2 linked regions of the Pararhizobium capsulatum DSM 1112 genome follow. The protein of the gene in region 1 binds, or shares a complex with, the protein of each later gene. Links are inferred from orthologs where the notes say so. Each region holds a gene or a part of one and is shown in the gene's direction. Other genes may lie near its edges. The genes, in order: rplB and rpmE.

The links.
Region 2: rplB (region 1) and rpmE share a complex: the UniProt entries of both Bacillus subtilis proteins name them as parts of the 50S ribosomal subunit. The link is inferred for Pararhizobium capsulatum DSM 1112 from one-to-one orthologs.

The regions. Positions count from the first base shown.
Region 1 is NZ_JAUSVF010000001.1:2,144,324-2,152,169, forward strand. The notes cover bases 2,456-5,389. They hold rplB (50S ribosomal protein L2), read left to right. Parts: upstream 2,456-3,471; coding sequence 3,472-4,308; downstream 4,309-5,389. Other genes in these bases: rplC (50S ribosomal protein L3), read left to right, coding at 2,456-2,494; rplD (50S ribosomal protein L4), read left to right, coding at 2,507-3,127; QO002_RS10320 (50S ribosomal protein L23), read left to right, coding at 3,124-3,417; rpsS (30S ribosomal protein S19), read left to right, coding at 4,324-4,602; rplV (50S ribosomal protein L22), read left to right, coding at 4,605-4,994. Also shown: tuf (elongation factor Tu), read left to right, coding at 1-1,071; rpsJ (30S ribosomal protein S10), read left to right, coding at 1,367-1,675; more of rplC, read left to right, coding at 1,814-2,455; more of rpsC, read left to right, coding at 5,390-5,707; rplP (50S ribosomal protein L16), read left to right, coding at 5,746-6,159; rpmC (50S ribosomal protein L29), read left to right, coding at 6,171-6,371; rpsQ (30S ribosomal protein S17), read left to right, coding at 6,384-6,620; rplN (50S ribosomal protein L14), read left to right, coding at 6,864-7,232; rplX (50S ribosomal protein L24), read left to right, coding at 7,246-7,557; rplE (50S ribosomal protein L5), read left to right, coding at 7,550-7,846. UniProt on the Bacillus subtilis protein: One of the primary rRNA binding proteins. Required for association of the 30S and 50S subunits to form the 70S ribosome, for tRNA binding and peptide bond formation. It has been suggested to have peptidyltransferase activity; this is somewhat controversial.
Region 2 is NZ_JAUSVF010000001.1:4,044,530-4,052,424, reverse strand. Bases 1,805-4,787 are described here. They hold rpmE (50S ribosomal protein L31), read left to right. Parts: upstream 1,805-3,176; coding sequence 3,177-3,398; downstream 3,399-4,787. Other genes in these bases: QO002_RS19515 (MFS transporter), read right to left, coding at 4,700-4,787; QO002_RS19520 (DUF1192 domain-containing protein), read right to left, coding at 4,512-4,703; rcdA (protease adaptor protein RcdA), read right to left, coding at 3,559-4,077; QO002_RS19535 (ABC transporter transmembrane domain-containing protein), read right to left, coding at 1,805-2,972. In the rest of the region: QO002_RS19540 (peptidoglycan -binding protein), read left to right, coding at 1-925; more of QO002_RS19535, read right to left, coding at 1,173-1,804; more of QO002_RS19515, read right to left, coding at 4,788-5,986; QO002_RS19510 (hypothetical protein), read left to right, coding at 6,163-6,318; QO002_RS19505 (hypothetical protein), read right to left, coding at 6,328-7,179; QO002_RS19500 (class I fructose-bisphosphate aldolase), read right to left, coding at 7,323-7,895. UniProt on the Bacillus subtilis protein: While neither of the L31 paralogs is essential, this protein does not seem to function as the main L31 protein.

The DNA.
Region 1 (7,846 bases):
TTCGGCGAGTTCAAGGCGTACGACCAGATCGACGCTGCCCCGGAAGAAAAGGCGCGCGGCATCACCATTTCGACGGCGCACGTCGAATATGAGACGCCTGCCCGTCACTACGCGCACGTCGACTGCCCCGGCCACGCCGACTACGTCAAGAACATGATCACCGGTGCGGCGCAGATGGACGGCGCGATCCTGGTTTGCTCGGCTGCCGACGGCCCGATGCCGCAGACCCGCGAGCACATCCTGCTTGCCCGTCAGGTTGGCGTTCCGGCGATCGTCGTGTTCCTCAACAAGGTCGACCAGGTTGACGACGCCGAGCTTCTCGAGCTGGTCGAGCTTGAAGTTCGCGAACTTCTGTCGTCCTACGACTTCCCGGGCGATGACATCCCGATCATCAAGGGCTCGGCTCTTGCTGCTCTGGAAGATTCGGACAAGAAGATCGGGGAAGACTCGATCCGCGAGCTGATGGCTGCTGTCGACGCCTACATCCCGACGCCTGAGCGTCCGATCAACCTGCCGTTCCTGCTGCCGATCGAAGACGTGTTCTCGATCTCGGGCCGTGGTACGGTTGTGACCGGCCGCGTCGAGCGCGGTATCGTCAAGGTTGGCGAAGAAGTCGAGATTGTCGGCATCCGCCCGACTACCAAGACGACGGTTACCGGCGTTGAAATGTTCCGCAAGCTGCTCGACCAGGGCCAGGCCGGCGACAACATCGGCGCGCTGATCCGCGGCGTCACCCGTGACGGCGTTGAGCGTGGCCAGATCCTGTGCAAGCCGGGTTCGGTCAAGCCGCACAAGAAGTTCATGGCAGAAGCCTACATCCTGACGAAGGAAGAGGGCGGCCGTCATACGCCGTTCTTCACCAACTACCGTCCGCAGTTCTACTTCCGCACGACGGACGTGACCGGCATCGTTTCGCTGCCGGAAGGCACGGAAATGGTTATGCCGGGCGACAACGTCACGGTTTCCGTCGAGCTGATCGTTCCGATCGCGATGGAAGAAAAGCTGCGCTTCGCAATCCGCGAAGGCGGCCGTACCGTCGGCGCCGGCATCGTGGCCTCGATCGTCGAGTAATTCTCGGCAGGGAAGTGGCGCGCCATAAGCGCCGCTTCCACGATCATTTGTTGGTCGAAGCATGCGATTTGGATCGTATGCCTCTCGAATTGGCGGAAGCGCGAAAAATCGCGCTTCCGTAGGCGTTCGGGCATTGTATCGGACGCCGATTCCGTATATGTCGCGGGTCGATTTGCAGATTCGAACGAACAGAAAGCGATTTGCTTTCTGTGCTCTTTGAAGCATGAGCACCCGGAAACGAAAACGAACCGCCTCCACTTGAGGCATTCGCTTAACAAGAACAAGGACAAGTCGAATGAACGGCCAGAATATCCGCATCCGCCTCAAGGCGTTTGATCATCGGATTCTTGACGCCTCTACGCGGGAAATCGTTTCGACGGCCAAGCGCACGGGTGCTTCGGTCCGTGGCCCGGTGCCGCTTCCGACGCGGATTGAGAAGTTCACAGTCAACCGCTCGCCCCACGTAGACAAGAAGAGCCGCGAACAGTTCGAGATGCGTACGCACAAGCGTCTTCTCGACATCGTCGATCCGACCCCGCAGACCGTTGACGCGCTGATGAAGCTCGACCTCGCTGCCGGCGTCGACGTCGAAATCAAGCTTTAATAACAAGGAAGGTACGTGGACCTAGGTCCAACGGCTTCCCAAAACGGGCGACCCTCTGATCGGACGATCCGAGGGAGACCTTAAACCAGAGATGCGGAGGGGTTCGCCCCGAAGCTAACTCTCAAGAGGAATGAACCAATGCGTTCAGGTGTGATTGCACAGAAAGTTGGGATGACCCGCGTCTATAACGACGCTGGTGAGCATATCCCGGTAACAGTTCTGCGTATGGAAAACTGCCAGGTAGTGGCCCATCGCACGGAAGACAAGAATGGCTACACCGCAGTTCAGCTCGGTGCTGGCCAGTCCAAGGTCAAGAACACGAACAAGGCGCAGCGCGGTCAGTTTGCTGCCGCAAGCGTAGAGCCGAAGGCAAAGGTCGTCGAGTTTCGCGTTTCGTCCGACAACCTCATCGATGTCGGCGCTGAGATCACTGCAAACCATTTCATCGCCGGCCAGCTGGTCGACGTGACTGGTACTTCGGTCGGTAAGGGTTTTGCCGGTGCGATGAAGCGCCACAACTTCGGCGGCCTGCGTGCTACGCACGGCGTGTCCGTCTCTCACCGTTCGCATGGTTCGACAGGTAACAACCAGGATCCGGGTAAGGTCTGGAAGGGCAAGCGCATGGCTGGTCATATGGGCCAGACGCGCATTACCACCCAGAACCTGGAAGTGGTCTCCACCGATGAAGACCGCGGCCTGATCCTCGTCAAGGGCGCCGTACCCGGCTCCAAGGGCGCATGGATCGTCGTTCGCGACGCCATCAAGTCCGGCACTCCGGCTGACGCTCCGCGTCCCGCCGCTGTGCGCGCAGCCAAGTAAGGAGGCCCGACTATGGATCTCAATGTAACCACCCTTGAGGGAAAAGAAGCCGGCAAGGTCTCCTTGTCCGACGCGATTTTCGGCCTTGAGCCCCGCGAAGACATCATCGCTCGCGTTGTTCGCTGGCAGCTTGCCAAGAAGCAGCAGGGCACTCACAAGGCGAAGGGTCGCGCTGAAGTCGCCCGCACCGGCGCCAAGATGTTCAAGCAGAAGGGTACGGGCCGCGCTCGTCACCATTCGGCTCGTGCACCGCAGTTCCGCGGCGGCGGTAAGGCTCATGGTCCGGTTGTTCGCAGCCACGCCCATGACCTGCCGAAGAAAGTTCGTGCTCTCGGCCTGCGCCATGCGCTGTCGGCCAAGCTTCGCGCTGAAGGCGTGATCATCGTCGACAACCTGGTTGCTGCTGAAGCAAAAACCAAGGTTCTTGCCGGTCAGTTCGCTTCGCTCGGCCTCACCAACGCACTGATCATCGGCGGCGCCGAGCTTGACAACAACTTCAAGCTTGCTGCTCAGAACATCCCGAACGTGGACGTTCTGCCGGTTCAGGGCATCAATGTTTACGACATTCTGCGTCGCGGCAAGCTCGTGCTGTCCAAGGCTGCAGTGGAAGCTCTAGAGGAGCGTTTCAAGTGACCGATCTTCGCCACTATGATGTGATCGTCTCTCCGTCGATCACGGAAAAGTCGACCCTGGTATCTGAAAACAACCAGATCGTCTTTAACGTCGCCAAGGGTGCTTCCAAGCCTGAAATCAAGGCTGCCGTCGAAGCTCTGTTCGGCGTCAAGGTTACGGCCGTGAACACGCTCGTCCGCAAGGGCAAGCTCAAGCGCTTCCGTGGCTTCGCTGGCCGGCAGTCGGACGTCAAGAAGGCAATCGTCACGCTCGCTGACGGTCAGTCCATCGACGTCTCTACCGGGCTCTAAAGGTTAAACCCGCGGTTCAAAACCTCAGGGCAGAACCCATAAGGGAACAAGAAAATGGCATTGAAAAGTTTCAATCCGACGACCCCGAGCCAGCGTCAGCTGGTCATCGTCGACCGGTCCGGCCTTCACAAGGGCAAGCCGGTCAAGGCGTTGACCGAAGGCCTGTCCTCCAAGGGCGGTCGCAATAACACCGGTCGCATTACCGTGCGCTACCAGGGCGGCGGTCACAAGCGGACCTACCGTCTGATCGACTTCAAGCGTCGCAAGTTCGACGTTGAGGGCACCGTAGAGCGTCTGGAATATGACCCGAACCGTACGGCGTTCATTGCGCTGATCAACTACGCGGACGGCGAACAGGCCTACATCCTCGCTCCGCAGCGTCTCGCTGCAGGCGACAAGGTCATCGCTTCCACGAAGCAGGTTGACGTGAAGCCCGGCAACACCATGCCGCTTCAATTCATCCCGGTTGGCTCGATCGTGCACAACGTTGAAATGAAGCCGGGCAAGGGCGGTCAGATCGCCCGTTCGGCAGGCACCTACGTTCAGCTCGTCGGTCGCGACCAGGGCATGGCGATCCTTCGCCTCAACTCTGGCGAACAGCGCCTCGTGCATTCTTCGTGCCTGGCAACTGTTGGTGCCGTATCGAACCCCGATCACGGCAACATCAACGACGGCAAGGCCGGTCGCTCCGTATGGCGCGGCAAGCGTCCGCACGTTCGCGGCGTCGTCATGAACCCGGTCGACCATCCGCACGGCGGTGGTGAAGGCCGCACATCCGGTGGCCGCCACCCGGTTACCCCGTGGGGCAAGCCGACCAAGGGCAAGCGCACGCGTTCGAACAAGTCCACGGACAAGTTCATCATGCGTTCGCGCCATCAGCGTAAGAAGTAAGAGAGGAAGTCTCCAATGGCTCGTTCAGTATGGAAAGGTCCGTTTGTTGACGGCTATCTTCTCAAGAAGGCTGAGAAGGTTCGTGAAGGCGGTCGTAGCGAAGTGATCAAGATGTGGAGCCGTCGCTCCACCATCCTGCCGCAGTTCGTCGGTCTGACCTTCGGCGTCTACAACGGTAGCAAGCATGTGCCGGTTTCCGTGTCGGAAGACATGGTCGGTCACAAGTTCGGTGAATTCTCTCCGACCCGGACCTATTACGGTCACGGTGCGGACAAGAAGGCAAAGAGGAAGTAATTATGGGCAAGGCAAAAGCCGAACGCCGGCTGAAGGATAATGAGGCGCAGGCAGTTGCGCGCACGATCCGCGTCAGCCCCCAGAAGCTCAACCTGGTTGCCGCGATGATCCGCGGCAAGAAGGTCGATCGCGCTCTGGCCGAACTGGAATTCTCGCGCAAGCGCATCTCCGACACGGTCAAGAAGACCCTCGAGTCGGCGATCGCAAACGCTGAGAACAACCACGACCTCGACGTTGACTCGCTCATCGTCGCGGAAGCCTTTGTTGGCAAGTCGATCACCATGAAGCGTTTCCACGCCCGTGGCCGCGGTCGTGCATCGCGTATCGAAAAGCCGTTCGCTCACCTGACGATCATCGTTCGTGAAGTGGAAGCCAAAGGGGAGGCCGCATAATGGGTCAGAAGATTAATCCGATTGGTTTCCGTCTGGGCATCAACCGTACCTGGGACAGCCGTTGGTTCGCCGACAATGCCGAGTACGGTCAGCTTCTTCACGAAGACCTCAAGATTCGTGCCTACCTGCTTGAAGAACTCAAGCAGGCCGGTATCGCCAAGGTCGTAATCGAGCGTCCGCACAAGAAGTGCCGCGTCACGATCCACTCGGCTCGTCCGGGCCTGATCATCGGCAAGAAGGGTGCAGACATCGAAAAGCTTCGCAAGAAGCTTTCCGAGATGACGAATTCTGAAACGCACCTCAACATCGTTGAAGTTCGTAAGCCGGAAGTCGACGCAACCCTCGTTGCTCAGTCGATTGCCCAGCAGCTCGAGCGCCGCGTGGCTTTCCGCCGTGCGATGAAGCGTTCGGTTCAGTCTGCTATGCGTCTTGGCGCCGAAGGCATCAAGATCACCTGCGGTGGCCGCCTCGGCGGTGCTGAAATCGCCCGTACGGAATGGTACCGTGAAGGTCGCGTTCCGTTGCACACGCTGCGCGCCGACATCGACTACGGTGTTGCCGAAGCAAAGACTGCTTTCGGTATCTGCGGCATCAAGGTCTGGATCTTCAAGGGCGAAATCCTTGAGCATGATCCGATGGCATCCGAACGCCGCGCAAGCGAAAGCGATGCACAAGGCCCGAGCAGCAATAACCGCCGTCGTGAAAACGCCTAACAGTCGTTCCTGGCAGCCGATATTGGAGAAGTAAAAAAATGTTGCAGCCAAAGCGTACTAAGTACCGGAAGCAGTTCAAGGGACGCATCAAGGGCGTCGCCAAGGGCGGTTCCGATCTGGCGTTCGGCGAATTCGGCCTGAAGGCTCAGGAACCGAACCGCGTCAACGCCCGTGAGATCGAAGCGGCTCGCCGCGCGATCACCCGTTACATGAAGCGCGCCGGCCGCGTGTGGATCCGCGTCTTCCCAGACGTTCCGGTCACCGCAAAGCCGACCGAAGTCCGCATGGGTAAGGGTAAAGGTTCGGTCGAATACTGGGCAGCCAAGGTCAAGCCCGGCCGAATGATGTTTGAGATCGATGGCGTTAGCGAAGAAATCGCACGCGAGGCTCTGCGCCTCGGCTCCGCCAAGCTCTCGGTTAAGACGCGCTTCGTTCAGCGCATCGCAGAGTAAGGATAGAAGCCATGAAAGCTGCAGATGTTCGCGCGCTGAGCGCCGATCAACTCAACGAAGAGCTGGCAAAGCTGAAGAAGGAGCAGTTCAACCTGCGCTTCCAGAAGGCAACCGGCCAGCTCGAAAAGTCGTCGCGCATTAATGAAGTCCGTAAGGACATCGCGCGCGTAAAAACCATTGCCCGCCAGAAGGCGGCGGAAGCCAAGGCTTAAGGACCGAAAACTATGCCGAAACGCATTCTGCAGGGCACTGTCGTCAGCGACAAGAATGACAAGACCGTTGTGGTCCGTGTCGAGCGTCGCTTCGCGCACCCGATCTTCCAGAAGACCGTCCGCCGGTCGAAGAAGTACAAGGCGCATGACGAGAACAACCAGTACAAGGTCGGCGACGTCGTTTCCATCGAGGAATGCGCGCCGATCTCCAAGGACAAGACCTGGACCGTGGTGTCTGCTCAGGTTTAATTGTTAAGACTCTTTGCGCGGGGGCTTGCTTCTCGCGCAAAAATCTGTATGAAGCAGCGTCAGAACGCTCGTCCTTCGGGCGTTCTTTTGCTTTGAGCGCACGGAAGGTCCTTGATCCAAGGAAACCACCCTGGCAACGATCGATCCCGCGCACGAACAAAATTTTCATAAGCTGGAACAGGGGGTCCCTCCGTCGTAGGAGTGTGCCCAACCGGTCTGGTAACAACAAGAAGGCGACCTGATATGATTCAGATGCAAACAAACCTCGACGTGGCGGATAATTCCGGCGCACGTCGTGTCATGTGCATCAAGGTGCTGGGCGGTTCCAAGCGTAAGTACGCTTCGGTCGGCGACATTATTGTCGTTTCGATCAAGGAAGCTATTCCGCGCGGCCGCGTCAAGAAGGGTGATGTGATGAAGGCGGTTGTTGTACGCACCGCCAAGGACATCCGTCGTCCGGACGGCAGCGTCATCCGCTTCGATAACAACGCAGCTGTTCTTATCGATAACAAGAAAGAGCCGATCGGCACCCGTATCTTCGGACCGGTTCCGCGCGAACTGCGCGCCAAGAACCACATGAAGATCATCTCGCTGGCTCCAGAAGTACTGTAAGGGAGCGACAGAGATGCAAAAGATTCGCAAGGGCGACAAAGTCGTCGTACTCACCGGTAAGGACAAGGGCCGTTCCGGTGAAGTTATCCAAGTGCTGCCGAAGGAAGATCGGGCTGTTGTGCGTGGCATCAATCTGGTGAAGCGTCACCAGCGCCAGACCCAGAGCCAGGAAGCCGGCATCATCAGCAAGGAAGCCTCCGTGCACCTTTCCAACCTCGCCGTTGCAGACAAGGACGGCAAGCCGACCCGCGTCGGCTTCAAGGTTCTTGAGGACGGCAAGAAGGTCCGTGTGGCCAAGCGTTCGGGAGAAGTGATCGATGGCTGACGCAAGCAAGTACGAGCCCCGGCTCAAGAAGGATTACGTCGAGCGCATCCGCGCTGCGATGCAGGAGAAGTTCTCCTACGCCAACGAAATGCAGATCCCGCGTCTTGAAAAGATCGTGATCAACATGGGTGTTGGCGAGTCGACCTCCGACTCCAAGAAGCCCACGGTTGCTGCAGCCGATCTCGCCGCGATTGCCGGCCAGAAGCCGGTCATCACCAAGGCTCGCAACTCCATCGCCGGCTTCAAGCTGCGCGAAGGCATGCCGATCGGTGCGAAGGTTACTCTTCGT
Region 2 (7,895 bases), 1.9 Mb from region 1 along the record:
CTTCGTGCTGGCGCAGTTCCTGCTCAGTCGCGAGATCAGCGGCAAGGACGATGTCCTCAACAGGCTGAACAACCAGATCAACGAGCTGACCCAGCTGCTTGCCCTGGAAAAGAGCGGCAAACAGGATATCGAAGATTCGCTTGCCAACCTGCAGGCCTCGCTTGCGACGTCGGAGGGCGAACGCTCGCGGCTTCAGGCTCTTCTGGATCAGGGTGCCGGCAGTTCGGATGTGGCCACGCAACGGATCGGAGACCTTACCGGGCAGCTGGATTCTGAAAAACAGGTGAGCGCACGGGCGATGAGCCAGATCGATCTGCTCAACCAGCAGATCGCAGCACTTCGAAGCCAGATTGCTGCCATCGAGAATGCCCTGCAGGCCTCGGAGGCCAAGGACACCGCGTCCCAGACGAAGATCGCCGATCTCGGTCGTCGGCTCAATGTCGCGCTTGCCCAGCGGGTGCAGGAGCTTAATCGGTACCGCTCCGACTTCTTCGGGCGTCTCCGGGAAATTCTCTCCGATCGCGAAAATATCCGTATTGTCGGCGACCGTTTCGTTTTCCAGTCCGAGGTTCTGTTCCCATCGGGGGGCAACGAACTCAACCCGGCAGGGCAGGAGGAGATGGCAAAGCTTGCGGCGGCGCTTCTGGATCTTGCCAAGGAAATTCCCTCGGAGATCAACTGGGTTCTGCGTGTCGATGGTCACACCGACAACGTGCCGCTTTCCGGCTCTGGCCGCTACGCGGATAACTGGGAGCTTTCGTCTGCACGTGCGACCTCGGTGGTGAAATTTCTGATTTCCAAGGGCGTGCCGGCAGATAGGCTCGTTGCAGCGGGTTTCGGCGAGTTCCAGCCGATCGCCGAAGGCGACAGCAAGGAAGCCCGCGACCAGAACCGCCGTATCGAGTTGAAACTGACGGAGAAATAGGTTCTGCATCCGGCGGCTACGGTGCTGGCTGCAGCCGCGGTTGCAAGCATACACGTGGTTCTGCTGCTACCCTTGCGTCCGCATAAGCTTCCAGAAGCTGGCCGAGAGGAAAAGCATGGATTGCAATCTGCTTCGCGTTTTGGTGTCTAGAGTTTGTCAGGGAAAGGTGGGAACCGGTTTTCTCCAAAAGACAAACGAAAACAAAAGAATCTAGAGGATGTCTGGTTCAATCTGAACCAGACATCCTCTAGCTTCCGACGACCCTGAGGTCTTCGGAGCCATGGTCGAACTGCAGGCGCGCAAGCTTGGCGTAGAGCCCGCCCTGGCGGATCAGTGAGGCGTGGTTTCCTTCCTCGATGATCCGGCCCTGGTCCATGACCAGGATGCGGTCAGCCTTCAGCACGGTCGCGAGACGGTGGGCAATAACCAGGGTGGTGCGATGCTGCATCAGGCTATCCAGTGCTTTCTGAACCAGCACTTCGCTTTCGGCATCGAGCGCGGATGTTGCTTCATCGAGTAGCAGGATGGGCGCGTTTCTGAGGATCGCCCGCGCAATCGCAATACGCTGACGCTGACCTCCGGAAAGGGTGATGCCCCGCTCACCGACATGGGTATCGTAACCGGATGAAAGGCGTGAGATGAACTCATCCGCCTGGGCGGCAACAGCCGCGGCACGGACTGCTTCTCGCGAGGCGCCAGATGTGCCGAAGGCGATGTTGTCATGCACCGAGGCCGCAAAGATCGTTACATCCTGGGGCACGATGGCCATGCGTCGGCGGAGGTCGTCTGGATCTGTTTCACGCGCGTCGACGCCGTCGATCAGGATGGCGCCCTTGGCGGGATCGTAAAAGCGCAGGAGCAGCGAAAACACGGTGCTCTTTCCAGCACCTGAAGGGCCGACGATGGCGACTGTCTCTCCGGGCCTTACCGAAAAATCCAGCCCCTTCAGGCTCTTCTCGTCAGGTCGGGCCGGGTAGGAGAAATGTACGTTGTCGAAAACGACGCGGCCTTCCGCCGGCACGGGCAACGACACCGGATTGGCGGGAGCAGCAATCTCGGGTTTTTCCGCCAGCAGTTCATTCAAGCGTTCTGCTGCACCCGAGGCCTGCGAAAGTTCGCCCCAGACTTCGGACAGTGAGCCGAGACTGCCGGCTGCGAACACCGAATAGAGCAGGAACTGGCTGAGCGTGCCCGGCGATGTGGTTCCTGAAAGCACGTCCTGCGCGCCGAACCAAAGAACCGCGACGACGCTGCCGAAGATCATGGTGATGGCAAAGGCGGTGAGCACGGAGCGCGCCTTGACCGCACCGCGCGCCGCGTCATAGGCGTTCTCCACGGCGCCTGCGTAGCGCGCTTGCGCTGCCTGCTCGCCATTGAAGGCCTGGACCGTACGGCTGGCCGCGATCGCTTCGCTGGCATAGGCGGAAGCGGCAGCAAGCGTGTCCTGCGCTTCGCGCGAGCGCCTGCGCACGGAGCGGCCGAAGCCCACGAGGGGGAAGACGATAAGCGGGATGGCCGCGAGCACGAGGCTGGAAAGCTTGGGGCTGGTATAGACCATCATGCCGATCGCTCCGAGACAGAGGATCAGGTTCCTTAGCGCGACGGACGCGGTAGCTCCAACGGCGGATTTCAGCTGGGTGGCGTCTGCCGTCAGGCGCGAAACGATCTCGCCGGACTGGTTGACATCGAAAAACGAAGCGGAAAGTTTCGTGACATGGGCAAAGACATCCCGGCGCAGGTCCGAGACGATGCGCTCTCCAAGGGTGATGACGAAGTAGTAGCGTGTGGCGCTCGCCAGTGCGAGCACGATTGCCAAGGCCATCAACATCGAGAAATAGGTATTGATGAAACCGGAATCGGATGTCGAGAAGCCGTGATCAATCATGCGTCGAATGGCCATCGGCAGGGTCAGCGTGGTCGCGGCTGCAACGACCAAAGAAACCAGAGCCCCGATCACCAGCAGACGATATCGCCTGACATAGGGGAGAAGTTGTCCGAGCGGACGCAGCGACGTTCGTCTTGCCGCCGGGGGAACCTCGTTTGCCACATGACCTCCAATCGCGGAAGAAGCGGCGAAACTCGCATGAACCTTCTTCGGCGGTACTTGTTATCCAAGCGACCATCATGTATAGGCACGGCATCAAATTGGGAAGCCGTCGCCCGCAAGCGGTCTGCGGCTTCATTTACGTGTTCGGTCCGCCTGCCGCAATGCCTTGCGACAATTGGACCCTGGAACTGCAGGAAGATTGTTATGAAGGCTAGTATCCATCCCGCTTACCACACCATCAAGGTAGTCATGACCGATGGCACCGAATACGAAACCCGTTCGACATGGGGTTCGGAAGGCGCGACCATGAACCTTGAGATCGACCCGAAGTCGCATCCGGCCTGGACTGGCGGCAACCAGCAGCTCATGGACCGCGGTGGCCGCGTCTCCAAGTTCAAGAAGCGCTTCGAAGGCCTCAACGTCTAGGATTTCGCACGCTGTCTCGGCAGCATGCGGACAAAAAGCCCGGCATTGCCCGGGCTTTTTTTGTTGCGCGCTTTTTGGTTTTTGAGCGTCTTCGCGGAAATCAGGCAATAAAAAACCCGGCGTGAGCCGGGTTTGAAATGGAACGCTTGCTTGTCTGATATCAGTTGTTGCCGAAGGCCGTCTGCAGCAGGTTGAGCTGTGCCTTGACGCCGTTCTGGTTGTCCGGAACGAAGTTGGAGGCTTCCTGCGGGCGGTAGATTTCGCGATCGAGCAGGGCAACACGATTCTGCAGGCGCAGCGAACGCTCGATCAGGTCGCGGAAGCCTTCCGGAAGATCGTTCCAGCCTGGGGCAGTGCGATCGACGTTGAAGCTGTCGAGGCGAACCTTGTTCTTTTCCGAGAGCACCTGATCGCGGCTCATTTCACCATTGTTGACGGCGCGCTGCAGCAGGAGCCAGGAGGCCATCTGCATCAGACGGGTCGTCAGCCGCATGGATTCAGCGGCGTAAAGCACCGATGCCATGCGCGGCAAAACCTTGGAGGCTGCGCGACCCGGACCGTCGAGATAGCTCGCGGTCTCTTCTACGAGGCCCATGCCTTCCGCGTAAAGAGCCTTGAACTGCGCGGACGACGCAGCATGGCCAGCGAAACTCACGGTGTTCAATCCCCGCTCGGACATGTTTTCAAATCCCTGTTAAACGCATTAACTTGATCAGGTAACGGGCCATGCGACAAAATGTTTCCATCGCCCGTTCTTATAGTTCAAGCATGATCCCATAGACCATTTCGCGCAAGCCCATTCTTAAGAAAGGGTTAATCTCCACACTTCTTTGGTTAAAGTGGAAAAAAACAAAAAAAGAGCCGCAAAAGCGGCTCTCAAGGTAAAACAGGGAGAAAAATCAGACCATTCGCCAAACGGGAAATTGTCTGAGTCCAGAGCGATCTGGATAACCTAGTAATATCTTGTAATGCTTAACAAAGCCTTAAGAGGGCCGGATTCACGAGGAATTGATACCCCTTAGCGTCATCTGGATGATGGTTGGGTTCGACGTCAGTGAGCCGATGTCCGTCACGCTTGCAATGAAACGGCGTTCTGTTGCCTCTGTTGCGCAATCAGCGGCGAAAGAAACTTTCTGCCGCCGATTTACTTGCAGATTTTTCCGATCGCGCCGCTTCCAGGCGTTCGATTTCTTCCTTCAGAAGGCTGATCCGGTTGTTCAACTCATCGACGGAAAGTTGAGAAAGGTCACTGCCGATCTCGTGAACCGGTTTTTTCTTGGGCACCTCGTCATCGAACAGGCTCATGGGTTTGCCCTCCTGTCTGGATCCGGCGTCGTCTCGTTATTCTCCTCGAAAGGTGCCGCCCGGGGCGAAAGCTGCAGACTTTCAGGCGTGGTGAGAGTGCCGGGGTTGATGGTAGAATAGGCGTCGCGTTCCGACACGGGAACGGGGGCGCGCATCCGGCTGCGGAAGATCGCATAGACGGCGATCAGGGTATGGGCGCAGGCGGTGATCATGAACAGGCCATAAGGCCCCATGATCGTCATGATCGGGCCGCCGATGGTGGGGCCGATAATCGTGCCGATACCGTAGAGCAGAAGCAGACCGCCGGAAATCTTGACGAAATCTTCCGGCGAGGCGAAGTCGTTGGCATGGGACACGGCGATCGGATAAAGCGCATTCGCGGTCGCGCCATAAATGCCGACGAAGCTGATCAGCAGGATGACGCCCGATGGTTCCACCAGATAGATCAGCAGGCCGGCAACGGCGGCAATCGCGGCGAGAGCGGCCAGCACGTAACGGCGGTCCATCCGGTCCGACAGGCGCCCGGCGGGAAACTGCATGACGGCACCGGCAAAGATGACCGTACTGACCATGAGAGCGACATCGCTATCCGTCAGGCCGGCTTGACGGCCGAACACGGCGCCCAGCGTGCCATAGGCACCGTTGGCGATGCCGATGAGCAGGATGCCCAGGAATGAAACCGGCGAGTTGCGATAAAGACCGCGAAGGTCGAGCGACACCTGCTTGAGCGGCTGGGGAGACACCGCGGTCGAAAGCAGGGTTGGCAGCATCGCCAGGCAATAGACGATACCGCAGATCATGAAGAACAGTGTGGTGTTGGTATCGCCGAAGGGGATCATCATCTGTCCGCCGACGACGCCGAAGAGCGTGATGGCGATATAGAGCGAGAAGATCGCGCCACGGCTTTCGTTGGTGGCGCGCTCGTTCAGCCAGCTTTCGATAATCATCGAGGTGCCGGCCGTCGAAAAGCCGGTGAAGGCGCGCAGCACGACCCACCAGATCGGATCGACGAGAAGGCCGGTCAGCAGCGCGATGATTGCAAGCAGCGAAGCAAAGCCACTGAAGGCCCGCACGTGACCCGCGCGCCGGACCAGTGTTGGCGCCAGAAGGCATCCGAGCACGAAGCCAGTCGCCCAGGACGTGCCAAGCAGACCAAGCAGGGTTGCAGAGTATCCTTCCGTCGTGCCGCGCATCGGCAGTAGCAGGCTGTGCAGGCCATTGCCGAGGAACAGAAACAAAGTTCCGAGCAGAAGTGCGGCGACGGGTAAAAGGTTCTTTCTCATATGAAATCCGCTGGTTCCGGGCGCGTTTAAAAAACTAGGGCGATGCGCCGGCAAATGCCAGTCGTAAAATGCCTGATGTCGGAGATTGCAAATTTCAGTCGCAGCGCATAGCCCTGATCGTACTTAAAAATGCGGCTTCGTTGCCGCTTATACGTGATCCGCAGACTGGAAATGCGATGCCGAAAATCCTGACGATCCTGTTCCTGCTGATGATGGCCATCCATATCCTCAAGCCGATCGGCCTGCCCGGGCTCAAACGCCGGCGCGACTTCTGGAAGATCGCAGTCGTGGCGATCGCCGCGATGATGGTGACCGTGCTGGTCAGGCCCTGATTAACTTTGTTACGGTTTCTCGCCGGCAGTTTTTACCGCGTCGGCATTTAGTTCTGCTTCGCTAATGGATTCCAATTCATCTGCCAGTCGGCGCATTTCTTCGTCGGGTGGTCTTTGATTGGCAACATTTGTGTTGATGAGCCTGCCCAGGGCAATCATGTTTGCCGCGAATGCGGGGCTCTCCACACCGATCAATTCGCGCCGATACAATTCCCAGAAGCGAATAAAATCCTGGGATGTCTTGTCGATGGGGTTTTCAAGGGTTACCAGCCGGTTCACAAGAGCGGTCGTTTCGCGGTAGAGGCGCTGCTGCGTGTTTGTCACGACGGCGATTTTGCTTTGTTCAAAGGGTACGTACCCAATCTCCGCATATGTCCAAATCAGTGTGCGGGCCACAAGTTCCTGTTCTATTTTATTGGGCGCAGGGTCTTCCGCCAGCGCATACGCACGCGCTTCGAGTTCATTGATCATAATACGCTTGGCGTCGCGCTGTTTTGTCAGTTCATCCCGATAGACAACCCACATATCTTGCTGTCCGGGTTCGGAAAGTTTGGAAAAGTAATTTGCGAAGCGTATTCGAAGCTCAATGTCCTGATTTACCGCGGTGGTCAGGAAGTCCTTGATATATTGCTGATGTGCCGTCTGCTGCGCTGCTCGCAACTCGGCTTCTTTTCGCCAGTTTTCGAAAAGCGCACTGTAAAAATTGATAAAACCCGGTACGAGAACGCCTGCGAGACCGACGATGAAAGTTCCCAAGACGACTTTCCAGACGCCAAGACGGGCTTCGTACCGTCGCAGCTCTATTTCCTCCACACTGGGTTTTGAATTTGCAAATTGCGTTACTGAGTCGCCTTCGGACACGGTCGCCTCCGCTGAAACTTGAGCGAAGCAACAATACAACTTTTCGTAGTATTTTGAAGGAAAAACTAATTTAGATTATTGTATTTCTGAAAGCCCGGCCGCTTGCACGGACCGGGCTTCCCCTGTTCCTCCTGAAACGGTTATCAGGCTGCCTTTTCGAGGTCCTTCTTCCAGCCGCCCGTCGCGGCGAGGCTGCACATGCGGGCGCGGTGCAGGAAGGCACGCTGACCGGCTGCGATATTCTCCGGCTTGCCGCCCCAGGCGGTGAGCGCCTCGGCCTGCAAAGCACGGCCATAGGAGAAGGTGAGGCCCCAGGGCAGGGTGTGGCCGGCGACAATGGCCGAGAGATGAGCGGTTGCTTCTTCCGTGGACTGGCCACCGGACAGGAAGGCGATACCCGGCACGGCGGAGGGCACCGTGCGCTTCAGCACTTCTATGGTGCGGTCCGCGACTTCGTTGACGGAAGCCTTGCGGTTCTTCTTGCCGTCGATGACCATGCTCGGCTTCAGGATCATGCCTTCGAGGGAAATGCGCGCTTCGGCCAGCTCCTCAAATACGATGCGCAGGACGTTTTCCGTGACTTCATAGGAGCGCTCGATTGTATGATCGCCCGGCGTGCCGTCCATCAGCACTTCCGGCTCGACGATCGGAACGATGCCGGCTTCCTGGCAAAGGGCGGCATAGCGAGCAAGCGCCTGGGCGTTGGCGCGGACAGC